2 regions of the Anaeromicrobium sediminis genome follow, and region 2 is predicted to be linked to the other one. Evidence: riboswitches for the same ligand, from Rfam matches in the RefSeq annotation. Region 2 holds a riboswitch; the other holds the start of a gene.
What was found. Region 2 has a riboswitch for cobalamin ahead of CCE28_RS21150 (ABC transporter substrate-binding protein). Riboswitches for the same ligand answer to the same signal wherever they lie in the genome.
Positions count from the first base shown of each region.

Region 1: linked by a shared signal. The riboswitch ahead of CCE28_RS14210 (aspartate-alanine antiporter-like transporter) and the one ahead of CCE28_RS21150 (ABC transporter substrate-binding protein) in region 2 are both predicted to bind cobalamin.

Region 1 covers NZ_NIBG01000013.1:43,163-48,127, reverse strand. The annotation lists gene CCE28_RS14215 (acetyl-CoA hydrolase/transferase family protein) at 1-249, opposite strand, end outside; gene CCE28_RS14210 (aspartate-alanine antiporter-like transporter) at 312-1,544, opposite strand; cobalamin riboswitch at 1,687-1,889, opposite strand; gene CCE28_RS14205 (hypothetical protein) at 2,181-2,612, shown strand; gene pepV (dipeptidase PepV) at 2,711-4,075, shown strand; gene CCE28_RS14195 (TetR/AcrR family transcriptional regulator) at 4,267-4,824, shown strand.
Region 2 covers NZ_NIBG01000037.1:5,584-10,548, reverse strand. The annotation lists gene CCE28_RS21170 (HAL/PAL/TAL family ammonia-lyase) at 1-8, shown strand, start outside; gene CCE28_RS21165 (sirohydrochlorin cobaltochelatase) at 137-940, opposite strand; gene CCE28_RS21160 (ABC transporter ATP-binding protein) at 962-1,744, opposite strand; gene CCE28_RS21155 (FecCD family ABC transporter permease) at 1,737-2,798, opposite strand; gene CCE28_RS21150 (ABC transporter substrate-binding protein) at 2,800-3,810, opposite strand; cobalamin riboswitch at 4,038-4,211, opposite strand; gene CCE28_RS22415 (hypothetical protein) at 4,289-4,438, shown strand; gene CCE28_RS21145 (hypothetical protein) at 4,731-4,964, opposite strand.

The sequences.
Region 1 (4,965 bases), on a different contig from region 2:
TAAATTATTTTTTGCCAATATACCATCTAATTCTTCACCTACAGAGGCACCCGTATACAAATTGATTTTAATATTTTCACCCGTTTCTTTTACTAAGTCTGCCAATGCCATAGGTACTGCTTTAGGATATCCAGAAGGAGTAAAACCACTTGTGGCCACATTCATTCCGTCTTTAATTAACATAGCAGCTTCCTTAGGGGAACAGACCCTATCTAGTAAATCTTTATTTCTAATTCTATCTAAACACATAACATATCCTCCTAAAATTTTAATATTGTAGAATCAATAGGTCGTTTCAATTAAGGTCTATTTTATATAACAGTTCTTTGTAATAAAATGGTGAATATTATCATTCCAAATAGAGCAAAGGGATAACTGGCCCCATAGCCTGTTGCCACATAATCACTATCAGATGAATCGATAGCTGCCCCAAGTCCAGGCGTACTTGTCATTCCTCCGCATATTGCACCTGATAGCATAATCCAATTTATTTTAAGGACATATCGTCCTATTAAGAATCCAATAAGAACTGCAAACAAAGAACATAAAAGGGCAACAAATAGTAAGATAAATCCCTCACCCCTAATATTAGTTAAAGTAGAATAACCATATCTAAGGCCTACAATAGATAAAAATATGGATAGGGTTAGATCTCTTATGGCACTTAGAATTTTAGTGTCCATTCTAAAATTCATGAAACCTATTTTTCCTATATGGCCTAGTAGTAGGGCAGAGACTAATACTCCACCTGTAGAGCCTAAACTAAAATAATTGATTGCAGGTCCTAAATAAATTTTTATTTGTCCTATAAAAAAACCTACTATACATACAAATAAAAAGGGCAGTATTTCAAAATTAAGATTGTCTAAATCTATCTTTTCTTTTTCATTATCCATTTCACGTATGAAAGAAATTTTCTCCTTTTCAACGTCAATTTTAAATATTATAGGTAAAAGCTGCATAGAGAATATAACTACTATTACTCCAGGAATATAGCCAACTGCATATCCAAGGCCTACCATGGATTCTGTACCTTTTCCTAAAGCTGAAACGGATTCAAGGGCGGCAGCTAATCCAGGAGAGCTTGTTAATGCACCCACATAAACACCAGATAATGCAAAAATATTTATATTTTTATTTAAAAGAGAAACAATATAACAGCTAAGGGCTCCTGTAAGGGTAATTAGGAAACCTAGTAGCATAAATTTAAAACCATATTTTTTTACTACCTTACCTATATCTGTGGAAGCTAAAAGACCTACAGATGCAATGAAGCAGATTAGGGTAAATAAAAATAATTCCTTTGGAACTAATCCATTTGAAAGTATTTTTTGTGCATAAGCAGGCATTGATGAATCATTAGTATATGGAATTACATATTTCTTGTAAGTAAACCATCCAATAAAGAGTCCTGTGAACAATCCACCTGAATTGCCTAGTTTGATTCTCTTGTATTGAAATTTACCTATAATTAGACCCGATATGACAGACATAAATATTAGTACAAATGGATCCGTGACGAATTTTACGTAATCAAAATTCATAAAAACATATCCTCCTTAATAAAATGAAATAAAAAAATCTCCCTTATCACAAGAGAGATTAGTTACAAATAGGTAGTGAAAATAGGCATGGCTATTTTACATAAGACCTTATCATAACACCTCCTCATCCTCGTGAGTAATTACGGCGTTTATCTTTATGGCAGGTCTCCTGACTTAAGATCATCATAAACCTATACCTTCCCATTTTTAAATAAAAACAGTGGTATAACATAGGTTTACTCCCTATTACAGTGGCGGGACCGTGTTGGATTTTCACCAAACTTCCCTTTTAAATTTTTAGCCTGTAATTAAAAGACTAAAAATACCATAAAGTTCCGTATAGAATTGTTTAAAGTGATTGTATAACAAGAAATATGAAAATGTCAACAAAGATTCAATATTTGTAATATTCTTTCTTATGGCACGAAAGTTGTCTTTTTGTGCTAAATTCTTGTAAGTGAGTAATTAGAAGTTATAAGAGGTGTTTTCATAAAAAGTAAAAACTTAAAAAGTTAGATAATTATCAAACATAAAGTGGAACATTAATTATAATATTTCATTTTTTATGTAGATTAAGTGTTCCATAGATAGGGCTTGTATCATATATATGTATTAACCAGTAAGGAGTGTGTTTGCATGTATTATGATTTTTCAGTGGATACAAGTGACAGAAAGAATTATTTTTATTTATATAAAGAGGATTCTATTAGAAAAGGCATATACTTAGGTCCCATAATTGGACAAGGGTATATGGGAGAAATATATGTGGAGTTTCATAAAGTTAAAGTTAAGGATAAAGTTAATGAAGAACTTTATTATTTAACATTAGATTGTTCAGATAAACTCATAAGTAAATATTTATTTATTAGTTCAGAGGTAAATGATGTATTTAATATAGGTCATAAAGTTAAAGTTAATCTTAAAGTTAATGATGAAGTTGAAATATACCTTTATTCTCATGATGGACTTAAAGTAAATGAGCATGTAGTTAAAGTTAAATTTAAAGTTCAACATGAAGATGAAAAGTTTTCATTAAAGTATAACTTTTGCCCTAATGCCCACAAGTAGGTTGAATAAGCCTTATGTGGGTATTATTTTGCTTAAAAGAGGAAAAATAAGAAAAAATTAGAATATAGAAAGTAACTATATAAAACAGAGGTGAAAGTATGAGACTAGAGGAAAGAATTACTGATCTTAAAGAGGACATAATTAAAAGTACCCAAGAAATAATTAGGATTAAAAGTGTAAAGGCAGAACCAGACGGGGACATGCCCTTTGGTAAAGGGGTAAATGATTGTTTAAATTATGCCCTTAGTTTATGTGAGAGTTTTGGATTTAAAACTAAGAATGTGGACAACTATGCAGGTTATGGGGAAATTGGTGAAGGTAGTGAAATGATAGGAATACTAGTTCACTTAGATGTGGTACCAGAAGGAGATAACTGGACATATCCTCCATATGAGGCTAAAATTCATGATGATAAAATCTATGGACGTGGAACTATAGATGACAAGGGGCCTGCCATAAGTGCCATATATGCCATGAAAGCCATTAAAGATAGTGGTATTCCACTGAATAAGAGAATTAGAATAATATTTGGTACAGATGAAGAAAGTGGATGGGAAGGAATTAACTATTATCTAGAAAGGGAAGAAGTTCCTACTATGGCTTTTACACCTGATGCAGATTTCCCTGCTATCCATGGAGAAAAGGGCATATTAATGTTTGATTTAGTTAAGAAAATAAATAGGGAATGTAGAGTGACCAAAATAAAGGGTGGTAATAGACCTAACATGGTTCCTGATTATGCTGAAGCTCACGTTAAGGATTTAGACTTAAATTTAGTATATGAATATGGAAAAAATAATAATATCAAAATAGATGCAGGAAAAGAAGGAGATACTACTATAGTTAAATTCTATGGAGTATCAGCCCATGGAAGTTTACCAGAGAGTGGTGACAATGCCATATCAAAATTAATGGTATTTTTAGATACTTTAGATATGAATGATGAAGTAGGCCAATTCATTAATTTCTATAAGGACAAAATTGGTATGGAATACTATGGCCAATCTATAGGCTGTGGATTTGAAGATAAGGAATCAGGAAAATTAATATTTAATGTGGGAGTAATAGATTTTAGTGATGATGAAATTAAAGTATCTGTAAATGTTAGATATCCAGTTACATATGAAAAGGATGCCATATATGATGGTATGAAATCTGTTACTAATACATATGACATAGATATAGTTGAGACTGATTATATGGCACCTATATACATGCCAAAGGATCATGCACTAATAGAGAGATTGATGAAGGTATATAGAGAAGAAACAGGAGACAATAGGGAGCCAATAACTATAGGTGGAGGAACCTACGCTAGAAGTATGGAAAATGCAGTAGCATTTGGACCATTATTTCCTGGGCAAGTAGAGCTTGCTCATCAAAAGGATGAATATATAGGTATAGATCATTTGATGAAAATGACTGTCATATATACAAAGGCTTTAGCAGAATTATTAAAATAAACTTATATGTGTTAAATTAAAATAAAGTTGGGAAATATACGTATAACGATAGGTTGTTATACGTATATTTTTATAAATAATAGTGGGAATCTATTAAATTAGGAATAAGGGCTAGACAATATAATTGTAATTGACAAAAATAAAAAGAATGGATAAAATGAAAGAGCGATTAGCATAAGAGGTGAAATAATTTGGATAAAAAAGAAATGATTATGGAAGCAGCTTTAAGGTTATTTAATGAATTTGGATTCCATGGAACACCAACTTCAAAAATTGCAAAAGAAGCTGGAGTTTCCAATGGAACACTGTTTAACTATTTTAGTACGAAAGAAGAGTTAATTAATACCCTTTATTTAGAGCATATAACTGGATGTAGAGACTGTGTTTTTAAAGAACTTAATAAAGATTTATCAGTTAAAGAAACTATGAAATATCTGTGGGCTAATGCAATTAGATGGCACCTTAAGCGTCCAGAGATGTTTAAGTTTATGGAACAATTTGCTCACTCACCATATATTAATAATATTGGCAAAGAGAAAAAAGAAGAGCTTTTTAGATTTGCACATGGTTTGGTAGATAAGGGAATTAGTCATGGGATGTTTCGATATAAGAATACAAAGTTAATATGCTGTTGCATGGAAGGTGCACTAAGCCATACTACTAGATATTTGTTGGAAAATGAGAATGAAGATATGGATGATGTTATAGAAGAAAGTTTTAATATGTTGTGGCAAGGTATTGGCCTTTAGGAATTATAGGAGTAAAATCAATAAATAGAGTTAGTGAAGGGATAATAATTTTTTGTTTTGTGGTGACTGATTAGTCAATCATAAATTGTTTTTTTATAGAAATTATAATTTAAATAAATGGAAGGAGGAATATATAATGTA
Region 2 (4,965 bases):
AATTTTAAAGAATAAAAATAAACTTCTAGGCTTAAAACTAAAAAAATCTGGGCATATTTCTAAAATAATATGCCCAGATTCTTATTTTAAATAAAAAACATGGTTTGCTACTTCATAATCCATACCCTTCACTTTACTACATGTTCTCATTCATTTCTTTCATTACTTCTCTTACTCGATTTACATAAATATTTTGATAATCAGGGTTTTCTCCTAAACCATGAAGATATGTATTTACTACAAAGCCATCTTTTTCTAATAATGATTTCCATGAATCCTCTTCATTTGATGCCATATCGTTTACAGCGTGATCTCCGGCCACTAACATATATGGCATTAAAGTAACCTCTTTAATATTTTTATCTCTCAACTTTGGTATTATATGATCTATCTCAGGATAGCCCTCTACCGTTCCAACATAAACATTTAATTTTTCATCATTGAAGAAAGATTGCAGACAAGCATAGCAAGCATTTGAAGGATGATATGTTCCATGGCCCATTAATACAACTGCACTATCTTCTTTCATGTTCGGTAGTTGTGATTTAAGAGCATGAACAGCTTCTTTATAGTCATTTACACTATATAAAACTGGCCTCCCTAACACAATTCTTTTAAATTGTCCATCATATTCCTTTACAACTGAAACTATCTTTTCATATTCTATACCAGGTATAATATGAAGAGGTTGAATAACCACTTCTTCAAACCCATCTTTTTTCATTCTATTTAAAGCTTCATAAGGAGTATCTACAATTATATTATCTCTTTCCTTTAATTTCTTTATAACCATTTTTGATGTAAAAGCTCTTCTAACTTCATTACCTTCAAATTCTTCTTTAATCCTATTTTCTACAGCTTCAATATTTGCTTTTCTAGTATTTTCATAGCTTGTTCCAAAACTAACTACTAAAATCCCTTTTTTAAATGTATTTTCCATTTTCCCACCTCTAATCTATATTTATACAGGATTATAACAATCTGAATAGAATGATATATGAATTTTATTTGTAAAAGGATTCTTAGAAATATGGGATTTAACTCCAAATACTTCTTCGAATATCTTTTTAGTTAAGACTTTCTCTGGTGTTCCAAAATACTTAATTTTACCCTTTTCCATTACATATATATAATCACAATAATTAGATGCAATATTAAAATCGTGTATTGCAGCGAAAGTAGTTACTTTTAAGGACTTTATAACATCCATTATTTGAAGCTGATATTTAATATCCAAATGATTGGTTGGCTCATCTAGTATTATAGTTTTTGCATTTTGGGTCAATGCTCTGGCTATTAAAACCCTTTGCTTCTCTCCACCAGATAGACTAAGGAAACTTCTATCATAAAAATCTTTTAACCCCACTCTTTCTAAAGAATCAAAAGCTATTTCTTCATCCTTTTCTGTATTACTATCTAGCAAACCTTTATGTGCATATCTTCCCATCAATACTATTTCCTTTACAGTGAAATCAAATTGATGATTGTTTTCCTGAGAAACAACTGACATATTTTTAGCTATTTCTTTATTTTTTATTTTTTCTATATTTGTTCCATTTAGATATATAGCTCCTTTATGTGGTTTATATAATCTATATATATTTTTAAGCAATGTTGACTTACCGCATCCATTTGGTCCAATGAGTCCAACAAACTTATTCTCTTTTACACATAAATTTATATTATCAATTATTTTTTTATCATCTATAGAAAATTCTAAATCTGAAACTTCTAATCTATCCATTTTTTCCTCCAAAAGAATAAGAGCTCTTTCTTATTAACCATATAAAAAATGGTGCTCCTAACAATGCGGTAATTACTCCAATGGGTATTTCTTCAGGTCTAGCTATCATCCTAGCCAAAATATCTGCCCAAATAAGTAGAATCGGTCCTAATAAAAGAGATAGTGTAGATACTCTTTTATGATCTGCCCCTACTAATGTTCTGCATATATGAGGAACTATAAGTCCTACAAACCCTATAACACCTGTTATTGATACCACAAATCCGGTTAGTATACTTCCTAAACAAAGAATCATATTTTTTAAAAATTTTGTATCTACCCCTAAAGTAATTGCCACTCCTTCTCCTAACAATAAACTATTTAAGCCTCTTGAAAATATAATTAGAAACACATAGGAAATTAGTAGCCAAGCAGAAGGCCATAATAAATTGCCCCATTTAGCTCCACCTAAACTTCCTGTCATCCAAAATAATGCCTCATGAACCTTTGAATAATCTTGTGCTGTAAATATTAAAAAGCTCGTTATACTTGAAAAAAGAGCAGCTATTGATACACCTGTTAGTACTAGACGTGTTGAAGAAAAAACACCATTTTGTCTAGATAGTATAAAAACTAATAAACTTGCTAGTAATGCCCCAATAAAGGCTCCTATGGAAACATTCTGTATTCCAAATATGCTAGAACCTCCAAATATAATTATCATTACAGCTCCAGTAGATGCTCCTGATGATATACCTAAAATATAAGGGTTAGCTAATGGATTTTTAGTTAAAGCTTGCATCATTATACCACAAAGTGAAAGGCCTGCTCCAGCAATTATAGCTAACAAAGTCCTAGGAAACCTCAAATTCCAAACAATACTTTCTGTGGTTTTTTTCCAAGTACATTGAAAAATCTCTTTGAAAAACAACTTACTAGCTATAATTTTCCATACTTCTTTAAAATCTAAGGTTATAGGCCCTAAACTAATTGAAGCTATTATGGATGCTATAAGGCCTACACTTAAAGTTATACATAATATTGTAAAATATAGTTTTTTCTCAAAAATCTTCATCTTACTCAAACTTTTCTGGATAGAATCCCTTTACAAGTTCTTCTATGGCTTTTGTATTTCTAATACCAGGTGACATATCTGCAAGGCTTACTTTTACAAATCTCTCTTCTTTTATAGCTTTTATATGCTGTAAAGCCGGATGTTCTTTTAAGAAGTTTAATTTTGCATCATAATCTGTATCTCCATAATCAACTATTACGATCACCTCAGGATTTTTTTCAACTACTTCTTCCCAGGATACAGTTGCATAGCCCTTGTTAATATGATCAAATATATTTTTTCCCTTTGATTGTCTTATAATATCTCCACTAATTCCTCCACCAGCTACAACAAAAGGTTCCTTTTCACCAGAATCATAAACAAAAACTTTTACCATTTCCTCTTCTGAAATATCCCCTATTTTGTCTTGAATCCCTTTTATTTCTGTTTTCATTTTTTTAATTACTTCCTCAGCCTTTTCTTCTACTGCAAATATTTTTCCTAAATCTCTAAAATCTTTATAAACTCCTTCTAATGAACCACTACCGCCTATGGATGTGGCTAAATATGGATTTATTCCGTTATCCATCATATCAGTAGCTGAAGCTACTCTCTTTTCATTAAAAGCTGATTCCCATCCAGATACAAAGTCTGGTCCTACAGAAAATAGCACTTCTTTAGAAGGATATTTATCAGAAAGAACAGGTATACTTTCGTAAGCCTCTTTAAATTCTGGATAAATTTCATTATCCATAAAAGCTGTTCCTACCATTTTATCTTCAAGACCTAGAGCTAAAAGCATTTCTGTCATAAACTGAGATAATGTAACAGCTCTTTCAGGAGCTTTTTCAAATGTTATCTCATAATTTTCACCGTAAATTTCATAGTTAAATGTTATAGGTTCATATTCCCTTGTTTCCTTTGTCTCTTCAATTTTCACATCTTCATTTACAGCTTTTGTAGTTTCATCCTTTGTACACCCAGTAAATGAAAATATTAAAACAAATACTAGAAGTAAAGATATTTTTTTCATTTGTGTCCTCCTTTTTTATGTTTGTATTTTAAATAATGTAACCATGTACCATCATATTAAATCTTTTAACTTTAATAAAAGTAATCCCAGTAAGATACTAGAGAAAAAAATAAAGCCTCCGCAAAAACGGAGGCACAGCGTATCTCTATTAACTTAAAAAACTTTATCAAAATAAAAGATAATATCTTTCAAATAGTTCTACTCTATGGTCTTACTTCCCTCCGAAGTTCCATATACAGCTTTAGGCAGGTCTCCTGGCTCACGGGTCATTCTCTACCATCCTTCCCAGATTAATCCAGTGGATTTGGCTTTGTCTCCGTATACAGTAGCGGGGGCTGCAGTGGATTTTCACCACTTTCCCTATTAAACCTTATATTGGTACCCAAAACAAGATATTCAATTGTTATAATTGGATCAATACAATTATAACAATTGCTTTTACAAATTTCAACATTATAAAATGCATTTTAGACTTAATATGTATTCAGATATGGAATATATAGTAGATATTATTAAAGAAGGTAAGATAATATCTATAGTTGAAGATGTTGTAGGTGATATTCAATTTTTAAAAATTATAGTTTTATTTTGTACACTTAGAAGTACAGACTCCGACTATATACCGTAACCCTTAGTTTGAGTAAAAACCACGCTCAACTATCCCCGTTATCTAACTACCTATCATTCCGATTATTGTCCCAATCATTATACCTATTAATATACTTATTATTGTGACTTTTGTTTTCTTAATTTCCCGCATAACTTTTCTTCTTTTAATTTTTTTCATATGTATTTCTCCTCTTTCATATTCCAATTTTTACCTCGTTAAAGTTATTATATTCAAACATGTGGCAATACTTGTCTATAATTTCATTTATTTTTGTAAAATAACCATATTAAATAAGAAAACCATCATTAAGTCAAATCATACTCATTATTGCATCATCTATCTCATTGGTACTGTATCCAGCATAATCCAACGCATCAAATATATCTCCATCAGGTGCATTATAGACTTCCTTTATGCCGTGTGCCACTTCTTCCGCTGTGTATTCTGCCTCTCTCATGGCCTTTGCTACTTCCTCAGCAGTTGCATCAAAGATATTTTTTAGCCCTTGTACTACTTTTTTTAAAGCTTTTTTTGAATATTTCATT